DNA from 2 places in the Halomonas sp. 18071143 genome. Region 1 is predicted to be linked to the other one. Evidence: predicted binding sites of a transcription regulator. Region 1 holds the regulator's gene; the other holds the start of a gene.
The links. The regulator FNR, encoded in region 1, switches genes on or off when oxygen is low (the NO sensors DNR and NnrR bind a similar motif). The targets are predictions, from matches to a motif close to TTGATNTANATCAA.
Positions count from the first base shown of each region.

Region 2: the regulator FNR is predicted to act here: its motif matches at 4,569-4,582, upstream of frdA (fumarate reductase (quinol) flavoprotein subunit).

Region 1 covers NZ_CP078120.1:677,234-684,607, reverse strand. The annotation lists gene hemN (oxygen-independent coproporphyrinogen III oxidase) at 1-429, shown strand, start outside; gene fnr (fumarate/nitrate reduction transcriptional regulator Fnr) at 490-1,242, shown strand; gene ttcA (tRNA 2-thiocytidine(32) synthetase TtcA) at 1,229-2,140, opposite strand; gene KVY02_RS03295 (DNA polymerase III subunit epsilon) at 2,244-2,858, opposite strand; gene KVY02_RS03290 (DUF294 nucleotidyltransferase-like domain-containing protein) at 2,885-4,720, opposite strand; gene KVY02_RS03285 (DUF4212 domain-containing protein) at 5,339-5,599, shown strand; gene KVY02_RS03280 (sodium:solute symporter family protein) at 5,606-7,374, shown strand, end outside.
Region 2 covers NZ_CP078120.1:3,442,358-3,449,731, reverse strand. The annotation lists gene KVY02_RS16175 (isochorismate synthase) at 1-461, shown strand, start outside; gene menD (2-succinyl-5-enolpyruvyl-6-hydroxy-3-cyclohexene-1-carboxylic-acid synthase) at 466-2,169, shown strand; gene menH (2-succinyl-6-hydroxy-2,4-cyclohexadiene-1-carboxylate synthase) at 2,159-2,932, shown strand; gene KVY02_RS16160 (anion permease) at 2,972-4,441, opposite strand; gene frdA (fumarate reductase (quinol) flavoprotein subunit) at 4,748-6,535, shown strand; gene KVY02_RS16150 (succinate dehydrogenase/fumarate reductase iron-sulfur subunit) at 6,532-7,266, shown strand; gene KVY02_RS16145 (fumarate reductase) at 7,299-7,374, shown strand, end outside.

The sequences.
Region 1 (7,374 bases):
AGCCACGCCCAGTGCGACCTGATTGGCTTGGGCGTTTCGGCCATTTCCCGTATCGATGATCTGTATGCCCAGAACCCCACCCAGCTGGCCGCGTATGAAGCGGCATTGGATGAAGGTCGGCTGGCAACCGTCAAAGGAGTACGTTTAAATAAGGACGACCTAATGCGGAGAGACGTCATCGAGCGCCTGATGTGCGATATGGAAATTGACCTGGCCAGCGTTGGCCAACGTTGGCACATCGACGCGCCTGCCTACTTCGCCAGCACGCTGGAGCGCCTGCAGCCCGCCGAGCGGGATGGCCTGCTGCAGCGCGAAGGGAACCGCCTGCGGGCGACGCCGACCGGGCGGCTGCTGATTCGCCACTTGGCCATGGCGTTCGATGCGCGCCTGCCGGGGCAACCCTCCCAGCGTTACTCGAAGATCGTATAAACGGCACCTTGAGACATCCACCCCCTGACCCTATGATGGCTAATGAAAAGGGAGAACAACATGCCATATCCTGCCAGCCAACGACGTTCACTGCTGCAAGAGGCGCGCTGCCAGACCTGCAGCCTCAGCTCGCTGTGCCTACCGCTCGCCCTGGAGCTGGAGGATATGAGCCAGTTCGACGCCATCATCCGCCGCCGCGCACCGCTCAAGAAGGGCGAACCGCTGTTTCGCCAGGGCGATGCGTTCACCAGCGTCTATGCGGTACGTTCCGGCAGCCTGAAACAGGTGACCAGCGAAGGCAACGGCAACGATCAGTTGACCAACTTCTATCTGCCCAGCGAGCTGGTGGGGTTGGATGGTATCGATGAAGAGCAGTATCCCGGCAGCGTGATCGCCCTGGAAACCACCACGGTGTGCGAGATTCCTTTCGACCGCCTGGACACACTATCGGAAGAGCTCCCGGAGCTGCGCGGCCAGCTTTACCGCAGCATGAGCAAAGAGCTGCGTGATGATCGGCGCATGATGCGCCTGCTATCGCGCAAGACCGCCGACCAGCGGCTGGCCAGCTTCCTGATTACCCTCTCTGATCGCTTCCGGCGACGCGGCTACTCGCCCTACAGCTTCCGGCTCTCCATGTCTCGCGCCGACATGGGGAACTACCTGGGGCTGGCCGTCGAAACCGTCAGCCGTATCCTGAGCCGCTTTCAGCAACAGAACGTGGTGGCCGTCTCGGGCCGAGAGGTCAATATTCTCGACCTGCAGCGGCTCATCACCCTGGCCGAAGAAGAGGAGCAGGCGATCAGCTCACGTTGAACGCCTGAATGCGCCCTTCCATCAGCGCCGCCTGTTTGGCTTCCAGCCCGACGAAGTCGAACAGCGCCCGGTCGGCCAACTGGGAAGGCGCTACATTGGTGACGGCCTTGAACATGCTCTCCAGCCGCCCCGGGTGCTTCTTGTCCCATTCGGCCAGCATGTCCTTGACGATCTGACGCTGCATATTGGGCTGCGACCCGCACAGGTTGCAGGGAATGATCGGAAACTCCATCAGCCGTGAGAATTCGGCAATGTCCGCCTCCTTGCAGTAGGCCAAGGGGCGGATCACGATGTTCTTGCCGTCGTCGGACAGCAGCTTGGGCGGCATGGCCTTCAGGGTTCCGCCAAAGAACATGTTGAGAAACAGCGTCTCGAGGATATCTTCCCGGTGGTGGCCCAGGGCAATCTTGTTGGCGCCGATCTCCTCGGCAAACCCGTAGAGCGACCCGCGACGCAGTCGCGAGCAGAGCGCGCAGGTGGTCTTGCCTTCCGGGGTTTTCTCCTTCACCACCGAATAGGTATCCCGCTCCAGAATGTGGTACTCCACACCCAGCTGATCCAGGTAACGGGGCAGCACGTGCTCGGGAAAGCCCGGCTGTTTCTGGTCGAGGTTGACCGCCACCAGGGAAAAGTTGACCGGCGCATTGCGCTGCAGATTGCGCAGGATTTCCAGCATGGTGTAGCTGTCCTTGCCACCCGACAGGCATACCATGACCCGATCACCCTCATCGATCATGTTGTAATCGATGATGGCGTTGCCCACTTCACGACGAAGACGCTTCTGCAACTTGTTGAATTCGCGCTTCTGTTTGGCATCCTGAAGTTCAGGCTGCTGTTCAGACGCCGCATTGGTGGCACGCGTCGCCGAGGAGGGGTCGAAAAAGTCAGGTGATAACATGGTCGTTGTACTGCCGATGGGTGAAGGAGCAGCGGCTATTCTACAAGACTCGCAGGCGCGACCCAATACAAACCCATCGTCGACCTCTGGCCAGCGCGTCGGCTCACACCGTGAAAAGGCGTTCACTCTGCAAGCGCTGATAGAGCAGCGCCGCCGCCGTGGCCTCGCTTTGTACCGAGGGCCAGGCCAGCGGCAGAGACCAGCATGACAGCGCTTCGTTGATGCTCGGGCCGACCTCTGCCTGGGGATGCAAGCGGCGTAGCTGACGAGCGTGCAGCCTGGCCAGATCGACCTGAGCATTGGGTAGCCCAAACCCCAGCGTGGCTTTGAACATCCGGCCAAGCGGCGCCAGCAGGGCATCCAACTGCCACCCCACCACGGGCCGGTTACCGATGAACCCCGCCAGCACTTCGATCCGAGTTCCCGAGTCAACTGACGAAGCAGGTGCATCGTCTCGCTCCTGACGATGAGGCATGTGTTCGCCTTTCATGGTCAGCGTGTCGCTCCAGGCATGGCTGGTCAACACCCGGCGCGGCGTCAATACGACAGCGGCCACGCGCAGCTCGCCCGGGCGAGCCTGGCTTTCACGACACGCCAACGCCACTGCTTCTTCGCCCATATAAGGCTGGAACAGCCAGCCATGCGGCGTGTCCGCGAACCGCCGTCGATCGCTTTCACGCTGCACCAGGGTTCTCAGTGAGCCGCTCAAGAGACCCACGTGCCTATCCAATAGCCGCATTCCACTCACGAATACTCCAGATGATAACGATGGGACAGCCGCTGCTTGAAGTCCTTGACGATGTGCAGCGCTTCGCGTAGTAGGTCACGCTCCAGCGATGAAAGCTCCTGGACCACGACTCGGTTGGTGCGTTTGCCGGTATCGGCATCGCGGGCGCCCGCGCTTTTCAGCTCCTGCAACTGCTGCTTCAGACGCAGCTCGGTAAACAGCGCCAGCGCCTCACCCAGGTCGTCGGCAAAGCGGCGGTCCAGACGGCCATCGGCGGCCAGCGCATCGAGCCGATCCAGCGTAGAGGTCGCCTTGATGCGCCGCTCCAGCGCCATGGTGCGCACCCCATGAACAATCGGAAAAATGCCGCCTTTCTTGATATCGATGCCGTGCTGGGGCTTTTTCAGCGAACCAAACAGCGTCAACGGCGTCGAGAAACGCAGCGCTGCGCGGGCGAAATAGGAGAGCAGCAGCTCATCATGGGAACAGCGCGCAAACAGCGCCTCACGCACACGGTCCAGCAGCGCGGGGTTGCCCGCGACGCCGTGGGCATCCAGCAAAATGGCCAGCTTCATCAGACTGTCGCCATCCCGGGCCGACACCCACCTGGCGATGTTCGACTCCCACGTCGACACCGTTCCCACCCACTCAGGGTTACACACCATGATGTTGCCAGGGCATGGCGGGTAGCCCAGCTGCACCAGCGTCTCTGACAGGGCGTTCATGCACTCGGCCACGTCCGGCCACTGGCAATCGTCAGCCAGGATCAACCCGTTGTCCTGATCGGTTTTGAGAATCTGCTCGCCACGGCCCTCGCTGCCCATGACCATCAGGCAGCTTTGCGGGTGATACTGCTCGGGTACGGTCAAGGCCCACGCCTTGCTCATGATGCGGCCATTCAACGCGGCCAGCAGGTCCATGGCAAAACGCAGCTTGACGCCCTGGGCCATGAGCGCCTTGACCAGCTCGGGCGTGCGCTGACTGGCCGATGCCAGGGCAGGCAAGCTATCGGCTTGCTCCACTTGCAAGCTGATCACATAGCTACGGCTGGAGAAGAACCCCAGTACGTCCGTCAGCTCTACGACCCCTTGCACCCTGCCCTCCTCCATCACCACGACGCGTGATACCTGATGGCGGGTCATGGTGATCAAGGCTTCGAACAGATATTGCCCGGGGGCAACAGTGACGAGCGCAAGGTTGGCCAGCGCAGCCACCGGGGTGTCCAATGAAGCGCTATCGAGGACCAGACCGTTGAGCAAATCCGTTTTGGTGACCATGCCTGGGCCGCGTTCGGTGGCCACCAGCAGGCTGTCGGCATGACTTTCATTCAACTGTCGGACGGCCTGTTGAATGGACGCCTGGGCATCCATCATCAACGGTTGACGCATGCACTCGCTGACGCGGGCCAGCATGAACCCCGCCATGGTGACTCCCCCATCGGCACGCTTCTCGGTCAACAGGCGCGCCTTGTGAGACAGCGACTGCTTGAAAAACTGCTCGAACGCCGGGTAGTGTCGGCACAGCTGGCTGAACAGCGCCTTGGGCATGACATAACACAGACATTCGTCTTCAGCCTGAAAACGGTAGCGGCTCTTGCCATTCAAAATGCTGATCGCGCCGAACAGGTCGCCCGCCGTATAGTGACCGATACGCGCGCTGGCGGCAGGCAGCGTCGGATCCAGCTCGGCCACTTCGCCCTTGTGGATCAAGAACACCGAGGCGCCAGGCTGGCCCATTTCCAGAATGACCTCATCACGTTCGAAATAGGCCAGGTCCATGCCCCGGCGCACGTGATCCCGACCCTCCTCGTCCAGCAGGGTGAAGGGCAGTTGAGACAGCTCTACTTCTACCATGTAGCAACCTCGATCAAGCGCCTTGTCTCGCGCCACGCAATGGCTTTTGTGATTATTATTAACCTGTCACTCTCTTTGACCTGCTTTACAACCTGCTACTTTCCGCTATAAAGCTAACGTCTTAACGACCTTTGTTTAGCGACTAAAGTCGCGCTTTTTATTTTCTCTTTAACGCTCTTTGGTCACTTTTACCAAGGTAGCAAACATTGGTTTAGCCAGAGCCATAGACCATTGTCCTATCGTCATACCCCAGCTTGCAAAAAAGGTCGCTTATTCTCTAAAAAACAGTAAGATATAAAAACAACACAGGTTCAAAAAAAGCCCTTACCAAGGCGTGATACCAAAGTCTGGGATTTATTTTTTGTATTTATTGCCCAGTATTATTAGTGAGTCATACAGGGTTAAAGCACACCACCCTAGCCATGTATCCAGAGCCGCTGACAACCACTCGAGAACACCTCAACGCTGACGGCTTAACAATAATAAGGTGACGTGCCTGGTAACGCCATTCAAGGAATCCACCACCGACAGGATCTCTTGTCTACGTTGCCCTGATGGATCACACGCTATCTTGAGTTCACTTTCCAACCCTAAAAATCACAACTGGAGAGCAACACAATGGCAGACGACAAGACCAATGCTGCTGAGTACTGGAAGGCCAACGTACGCCTGATCTTCGGGTGCATGATCGTTTGGGCCTTCGTCTCTTACGGATGCGCCATCCTCTTCCGCCCCCTGCTGGCCAGCATTTCCGTTGGCGGTACGGACCTGGGCTTCTGGTTCGCTCAGCAAGGCTCCATTCTTACCTTTATCGGCCTGATTTTCTTCTATGCCTGGAGAATGAATCAGCTCGACAAGAAATTTGGCCTGGGGGAGTAAGCAAGCATGAGCCAATTTGCCATTAACCTTCTGTTCGTAGGCGCATCGTTCGCGCTCTATATCGGCATTGCGATCTGGGCGCGGGCCGGGTCTACCAAGGACTTTTACGTGGCGGGGGGAGGTGTTCACCCCGTGACCAACGGTATGGCCACGGCCGCCGACTGGATGTCTGCCGCGTCGTTCATCTCCATGGCAGGCCTGATTGCCTCGGGTGGCTACGCCAACTCCACCTTCCTGATGGGTTGGACGGGCGGCTTCGTTATCCTGGCGATGCTGCTGGCACCTTACCTGCGCAAGTTCGGCAAGTTTACCGTGCCGGACTTCATCGGTGAGCGCTTCTACAGCCGCACCGCCCGCGTGGTAGCGGTGGTGTGTCTGATCATCGCGTCAGTGACCTACGTTATCGGCCAGATGACCGGCGCTGGTGTGGCGTTCTCTCGCTTCCTCGAAGTGCCCAGCACCTGGGGTATCTGGATCGCCGCAGCGATCGTTTTCCTGTACGCCGTGTTTGGCGGCATGAAAGGCATCACCTACACCCAGGTGGCTCAGTACATCGTACTGATCGTGGCCTACACCATTCCGGCGGTGTTCATCGCCATGCAGCTGACCGGCAACCCGATCCCGATGTTCGGCATGTTCAGCACCCACACCGAGTCGGGCGTTCCTTTGCTGCAAAAGCTGGATGACGTCGTCAACGCGCTGGGCTTCCGCGACTACACCGCAGATGTGGACAACAAGCTGAACATGGTGCTGTTCACCCTGTCGCTGATGATCGGTACGGCGGGTCTTCCCCACGTCATCATTCGCTTCTTCACGGTGCCCAAGGTGGCTGACGCGCGCTGGTCAGCTGGCTGGGCATTGGTATTCATCGCCCTGCTCTACCTCACCGCGCCTGCGGTGGCCTCCATGGCACGTCTGAACCTGATGACCACCGTCTATCCCGAGATGACCGGACAGGTAGAGGATTACGAAATGGCAGCGGCCGAGCCTCTGCTGTATGAAGACCGTCCCACCTGGTTCAGAACCTGGGAAGATACCGGCCTCATCACCTTCAATGACTTGAACAACGATGGCCGTATCCAGTTCTACAACGACAGCAACACGGAGTTTGCAGCCACCGCCGAAGCACGCGGCTGGGAAGGTAACGAGCTGAACGTCAACAATGACATTCTGGTATTGGCCAACCCGGAGATTGCCAACCTGCCCGGCTGGGTCATCGGTTTGATCGCGGCAGGGGGTATCGCCGCAGCTCTTTCCACGGCCGCAGGCTTGCTGCTGGCGATCTCCTCGGCCATCAGTCATGACTTGATCAAGAACACCATCAACCCCAACATTTCCGAGAAAAACGAGATGCTGGCGGCACGGATCTCGATGGGGGGCGCCATTCTGCTGGCCACCTATCTGGGCTTGAACCCTCCCGGGTTTGCGGCACAGACGGTCGCTTTGGCCTTCGGTATCGCAGGGGCCTCACTGTTCCCCGTGCTGATGATGGGCATCTTCTCCACCCGCATGAACAGCGCTGGCGCAATCTGCGGCATGCTGGCGGGCCTGGTGGCGACCCTGCTGTACATCTTCACCTACCTGGGCTGGTTCTTCATCCCCGGTACCAACATGCTGCCGAACACGCCTGACAACTGGTTCGTCGGTATTTCCCCGCTCTCCTTCGGTGCCGTCGGCGCACTGATCAACTTTGCGGTCGCCTTCGCTGTCTCCAGCGTCACGGCAGCGCCGCCCAAGGAGATTCAGGAGCTTGTCGAAAGCGTGCGTTACCCGAA
Region 2 (7,374 bases), 1.1 Mb from region 1:
AGAACGGCCTGGAAAACCAGTGCGTGTACCAGCAGCTGTTGACCCAGCTGGAGCCGCTGGCCCAGCGCCTGGAAATGGGCGAGGCCCACGTGGTGCCGCTGCGGTCCGTGCAGCATATTCGTCGCGAAATCCATGCCGAGCTGCACCCCTTCATCACCGACCAGCAGCTGCTCAGCGTGCTGCCCCCTACGCCTGCCGTGGGCGGTACCCCGCGGTCGGCGGCGCTGGCCAGAATCCGTGAGCTGGAGCGCCACGCCAGGGGCTGGTACGCCGGTGCCTTTGGCCGCGTGGGGCATGACTCCAGCGAGCTGGCGGTGTCGATTCGCTGTGCCCAGGTCAGCGATACGGCGATCCGCCTGTACGCAGGGGCGGGTATCGTGGCGGGGTCGCAGGCCGACGACGAGTGGCACGAGCTGGATGCCAAGATTGCCGATATTCTCTCGCTGCTGGGGATGGGATAAGCCGATGCATTACGCCACCTTTAACCACGTTTGGGCATCGCTGCTGTTGGAAGAGCTATACCGCTGGGGGCTGCGCGAGGTAGTCGTGGCGCCGGGCTCGCGCTCCACCCCGCTGACCATGGCGGCCAGCGAGCACGCCGGGCTGCGCTGCCATACTCACTTCGACGAGCGCGGGCTGGGGTTCATGGCGCTGGGCCTGGCCCGAGGCGCCCAGCAGCCGGTGGCGGTGATCACCACGTCTGGCACGGCGGTGGCCAACCTTTATCCGGCCGTGGTGGAAGCCGCGCTGCTGGGCGTGCCGCTGGTGATTCTGTCTGCCGACCGGCCCATCGAGCTGCTGGATAACGGCAGTAACCAGGCCATCGACCAGCGGGATATCTTCGCCCGCCACACGGTGGCGCACCACGACTTGCCGACCCCCAGCCGCGAGATTCCCGCCGCCTATTTGCTCAGCACGATCAACCAGACCATGGCGCGACAGCACCGCCTACCGGGGCCGGTGCACTTCAACTGCCGCTACCGCGAGCCGCTCTACCCCTCCGGCCCGCCCGTGGAGGCCAGCGACTACCTGGCGCCGCTGGCACGCTGGCAGCACAGCGATGCCCCCTGGAGCGCTTGGCAAACCGCTCCCGCCGCCTTGCCGGTGGCATGGCCCGCCGCCTTCACCCGGCAGCGCGGGGTGATCGTGGTGGGGCGCATCGATGACCCCCAGCAGGCGGCCCCCATTGCGGCCCTGGCCGAGCAGCTGGGCTGGCCGCTGCTGGCCGACCTGCAAAGCCAGCTGCACGGCGACCCGCGCCATCTGGTGCACATGGACCTGGCCCTTCAGGACCCGCAGGTCAGCGCCGAGCTGGGCCGCGCCAACGTGCTGCTGCAGTTTGGCGGCCGGCTGATTTCCAAGCGCCTGACCCAGATGATTGCCCGCCACCCCTGGCAGCAGGCGTGGCTGGTCGACCCGTTACCCCAGCGCCTGGACCCGGACTTCACCCTTACCCAGCGGCTGGTGTGCACGCCCGCCGAGGCCATCGCCACGCTGCCCGCCGGGCCCGCCCAGCCCCCCTGGCATACCCTGGCGCGCCTTCAGCAGCGCACCCGCCAGGGCATCGAACGCTATACGGCGGAGTTTTCCGAGCTGGGGGTGTGTCATCAGCTGGCCCAACTGGCCAGAGGGGCGCTGTTCGTGGGCAATAGCCTGCCCGCCCGGTTGATGAACATGCTGGGCTCGACCCGTTCGACGCCGCTGCGGGTGATGGCCAATCGCGGAGCTTCGGGCATCGATGGGCTGCTGGCCACCGCGTATGGCTTGGCCTGCACGACTGATGAACCCACCACGGTGATTCTGGGCGACACCAGCGCGCTTCACGACCTCAACAGCCTGGCGCTGCTGGCCAGGGCCCAGGCGCCGCTGGTCGTGGTGGTGCTGAATAACGATGGCGGCAGCATTTTCCACATGCTGCCGGTGCCGGACGAAGGCGACCTGCTGGAGCGCTACTATCGCCAACCCCACGGGCTCGCGTTCGAGCATGCGGCGCGCATGTTTCACCTGAACTATGCCGCACCGACCACGCTGGCGGCGTTTTGCGAGGTCTACACTCAGGCGCTGGAGGCCGGGGTGACGCTGATCGAGGTCACGGTGCCCCATCAGCAGGCCACCGATGCGTTGCAGGCTCTGGGCGCGTGGCTCAGGGAGGCACCCGATGCATCATGACCCTTCGCCGCCCTTTACGCTGGTGATGCTGCACGGCCTGCTGGGCGATCAGCAAGATTGGCAAGCGCTTGGCGAGGCGCTGGAACAAGCGCTGCCGGGCGTGCGCTGCCTGGCGCTGAACCTGCCGGGGCATGGGCAGCCCACAGTGCCTGCGGTGGGCTCCTTTGCGGATTTTCATGACTGGCTTGGCGATACGCTGGCCGAGGCGGGCGTAGTGCGTTATGGCCTGCTGGGCTACTCCCTGGGTGGCCGGCTGGCGCTCTATCATGCCAGCCAGCGGCCCGCCGGTTTGGAGGCGCTGTGGTTGGAGAGCGCGCACCCCGGGCTGGCCGCGCCAGAGCGGGAAGCACGCCGTGCCCACGATGAGCACTGGGCGCAGCGCTTTGAGCAGTCGCCACTGGCCGACGTGCTGACAGCATGGTACCAGCAGCCGGTGTTTGCCGATTTGACGGCCTCACAGCGCCAGCGTCAGATTCAGCGCCGGTTGGCCAACCATGGCCCCGCCGTGGCGCACATGCTGCGGGTCACCTCGCTGGGTCGGCAGCCCTCTCTCTGGCAGTGGCTGGCCGAGACCGACCTGCCAGTGGGCTATTTCTCCGGCCTGCGGGACCACAAGTTCAACACCCTGGCCAACCGCCTAGCGCAGCACGCGCCGCGCCTGCGCCACTGGGCGCTGCCGGGCGGCCATAACCTGCATGTGGAACACCCCAAGGCCATGGCAGGGCACTTGTCACAGCAACTGGCACAAACGCTGCCGCGCTGAGGCGCGGCAAGCGCATGGTGCACTGAGTCAGTACGTGGCTCACTGAATCAGCAGTAGCCAGGGCAGACCAATGGCCAGCCAGGCCACCAGGAACAGCAGCCCGAAGATGGCCCCCAGGCGCCAGTACAGCGCGCTGGGCAAGTAGCCGCTGCCGTAATACACCGGGCTGGGGCCGGTGCCATAAGGGGTCAGGATGCCCATGAAGCCCAGGGTGGGCAGCAACAGCAGAATGAATAGCTGCATGTCCAGCCCCGCAATGCCTGAAGCTGCCGCCAGCATGACCGGCAGCAGAGCAGTTACGTGGGCGGTGATGCTGGCGAAGAAGTAGTGCAGGACATAGAAGATGACCACCAGGGCGACCATGGCCACTAGCGGGTCGAAGTGGCTGATCTGCCCGCCTACCAGGTTGCCGAACCAGCCCACGAAGCCTACCTGGCTCAAGCCGCCCGCCAGAGCCACCAGGGTGGCAAACCACACGAAGGTATTCCAGGCGGCACGGTTATCGAGAATGTCGTTCCAGCTCACCATGCCGGTCAGCAGCATGCCGCAGATGACCACCAGCCCCACCAGCGACGCCGATACCCGGTCGCCAGCGAAGATCCACAGCAGCAGCGCGGTGACCACCATGATGACCAGCACGATTTCGTGGCGGGTCAGCGGGCCCAGGTTCTGCAGCTCCCCTTTCGCCCAGTCGGAGATCTCATCCCCGGCCTTTACCTCCGGGGCGCACAGCCAGTAGCACAGCAGCGGCACCAACAGCAGCAGAAGGACCCCCACCGGCACCACCGCCACGAACCACTGCCCCCAACTGATATGGATGCCCGTGGCGCTTTCGGTGAGCGCGATGGCCAGCAGGTTCGGCGCCAGGGCAGTGAGAAACATCGAGCTGGTCACGCAGGTGGCCGCAATGGCGGTCCACATCAGGAAGCTGCCCATACGCTTCATGCTGGGGTCATTGGGGTGCGAGTCGTACAGCGGCGGCAGGTTACGAATGACCGGATAGATGGTGCCTGCGCTGCGCGCCGTATTGGAGGGTGTGAAAGGGGCCAGAATGCCATCGGCGATCATCACCGCGTAGCCCAGGGTCAGCGTGCGCTTGCCCATGGCGTGCACCAGCCACAGCGAGATCCGCCGCCCCAGCCCGGTCTTTTCATACCCCAGGGCAAACATGAAGGCACCGAAAATCAGCCAGACGGTAGCGTTGGTGAACCCCGAAACCGCCCAGGCGAAGGCCTGGTTGGTGGCGTTGAAGCCGTCGTTGGCCAGCTGCTCCGGGGAGAACAGCACCCAGCGGGAAAGCAGCGCCACCAGGGTAACGCCAACCAGCCCGATGACCGCGCCGGGCAGGGGTTCCAGAATCAGGCCGACCACACAGCCCAAAAAGATGGCGAAGAAGTACCAGGCATGGGGCGGTAGCCCGGCCGGGGTGGGCAGCAGGGCGATCACCAGCGTGGTGGCCAGTGGCGCGAGCAGCGGCCAGCGAGAGCGGAGCGAAGTGCTGAGGTTCATGGCGACCTCTCGATAAGGTTATCGGCAAGCCGTAGCGCCTTGCCTGAGTGAGCACAGCAGAGATGAGATCCAGCGTGGTGTTTCACGGGTGTCAGGGAAAGCATAGGCAAGGCAAGTCGCGGTTTATTTGATCTATATCAATCATGCTTTAGATCAAGGCCGAGGGCCTGTCGGGCTGTGATAACGTCGCTTCATCAGCAGGGCGGCAGGCCGTGCGCTGACCGGCGTCGCGTCATGAGAATTGCGTCATTAGAAGTCCGTAATGAGAATTGCGTCATGAGTAGTGCAGCCGCACAAGGGGGTGCCATGCAGCAGCAGGATGTGGATATCGTCATCGTCGGCGGTGGGGGCGCTGGCCTGCGGGCCGCCATAGCGGCCGCCGAGCAGGCCAAGCAGGGCGGTCACGCGCAGCGCATTGCGCTGGTCTCCAAGGTGTATCCCATGCGTTCCCACACGGTGGCGGCCGAAGGGGGCGCGGCGGCGGTGACCAGTGACGAGGACTCGTTTCAGGCGCACTTCGACGACACGGTTTCTGGGGGCGACTGGCTGGTGGAGCAGGGCGTGGTGGACTACTTCGTGCGCCACGCCTATCAGGAACTGGTGCAGATGGAGCGCTGGGGGTGCCCCTGGAGCCGCCAGCCCGATGGCCGCATACAGGTGCGCCGCTTTGGTGGCATGAAAACAGCGCGCACCTGGTTTGCTGCCGACAAGACCGGCTTCCATATGCTGCACACGCTGTTTCAGACCTCGCTGAAATACCCCGAGATCGAACGCTTCGACGAGTACTTCGTGCTGGACCTGGCGGTGCACGAAGGGGCCGTGGTGGGCGTCATTGCCCTGCAGGTCGCCACGGGTGAGCTGCTGCTGTTGCGTGCCAAGGCGGTGGTGTTGGCCACCGGCGGGGCGGGGCGGCTGTTTCGCTTCAACACCAATGCGGGCATCGTCACCGGTGACGGCATGGCCATGGCCTACCGCCACGGCGTGGCGCTGCGCGACATGGAGTTCGTGCAGTACCACCCCACCGGCCTGCCCGGCTCGGGCATCCTGATCACCGAAGCGTGCCGGGGGGAAGGCGGTATCCTGCTCAACAATGAGGGTTACCGCTACCTGCAGGATTACGGCCTGGGGCCGGAAACCCCCTTGGGCAAGCCGGAAAACAAGTACATGGAGCTGGGCCCTCGAGACAAGCTTTCCCAGGCGTTCTGGCAGGAGCAGCAAGCCGGGCGCACCGGCAAGTTTGGCGACAGCGACGTGGTCTATCTCGACCTTCGTCACTTGGGCGCCGACTATCTGCATGAGCGCCTGCCGTTCATCTGCGAGCTGGCCAAATCCTATATCAACGTCGACCCCGTCAAGGAGCCGATCCCGATTCGGCCTGCGGTGCACTACACCATGGGCGGCATCGAAACCGATCCCCAGTGCGAAACGACCATTGCAGGCCTGTACGCCGCCGGGGAGTGTGCGTCGGTGGGCCTGCATGGGGCCAACCGGCTGGGCTCCAACTCGCTGACCGAGCTGCTGGTCTTTGGCCGCTTGGCCGGGGAGCAGGCCAGCCAGCGGGCCGCCCGCACCGACTGGGTGGCGCTGCCGGTCTTGCAGGCGCAGGCCCAGCGGCAGCAGGCGCGGCTGGCCACGCTATGCGATGGCCAGGGCAGCGGTGAATCCTGGGTGACGCTCAAGCACGCCATGGTGCAGGCCATGGAGAGCGGCTGCGGCATTTACCGCACCGAAGCAGGCATGCAGCAGGCGTTGGACACCCTCCGCCAGCTGCGCCAGCGCTATGCCCAGGTGCGGGTCAGTGACACCAGCAAGATCTTCAATACCGAGCTGCTGGAGTGCCTGGAGTTTGGCTACGGGCTGGAGATCGCCGAGGCGTCGTGTTTGGCCGCGTTGGAGCGTCGCGAATCCCGGGGTGCCCACCAGCGTCTGGACGAGGGCCTGCAGGCCCGTGACGATGTGGGCTATCTCAAGCATAGCCAGGTGTTTTACCAGGGTGACGCGCCCGCCGAGCTACGCTGGCAGGCGGTGGATACCCGCTTTTCGGCCCCGGCCGCGCGGGTTTACGGGGATGCGGCCAAGGGAGGCAAGGCATGAACAAGCACATCAGCATCAAGCGTTACCTGCCCGACAGCGCAGCGGATCCCTACTGGCAAACCTACGACGTTGCGGTGGAGGAGAGCACCTCGCTTCTCGACGCGCTGAACCATATCAAGGAGCAGCAGGACAGCACGCTGAGCTACCGCTGGTCTTGCCGAATGGCGATTTGTGGCTCCTGCGGCGTCATGGTCAACGGCATTCCCAAGCTGGGCTGTAAAACCTTCCTGCGCGACTACTCTGGCGAGATTCGTATCGAACCACTGGCGCACTTCCCTGTTCAGCGGGACCTGGTCGTGGACATGGCGCTGTTCCTGGAGCACCTGGCGGCGGTGAAGCCCTACCTGATCGAACAGGACCCGGTGCAGACCTTCGATCCCGGCCAGGCGCAGCCCCACACACAAACGCCCGAACAGCTGGCGCGCTATCGGCAGTTTGCCAACTGCATCAACTGTGGCCTGTGCTATTCGGCGTGCCCGCAGTTTGGCTTGAACCCGGAGTTTCTGGGGCCTGCGGCGCTGACCCTGGCGCACCGCTACAACCTGGATAGCCGGGACCAGGGCAAACGCCAGCGCATGGCGCAGCTCAACCGCCATGATGGTGTCTGGAGCTGTACCTTCGTGGGCTTCTGCTCGCAGGTATGCCCCAAGCACGTCGACCCAGCCGCTGCGGTCAACCAGGGCAAGGTCGAGGCCGCCAAACATACGCTGATCGCGCTGTTCAAGGGCTGATTGGCCAGAACGAACCGTCGGGAGAGTGCCGCATGGAAAAATCATCATCACAACGGCTGCCGCCCTTGAAGCGCAACTGGTGGCTGAAGCACGGTTTCTTCAAGCGCT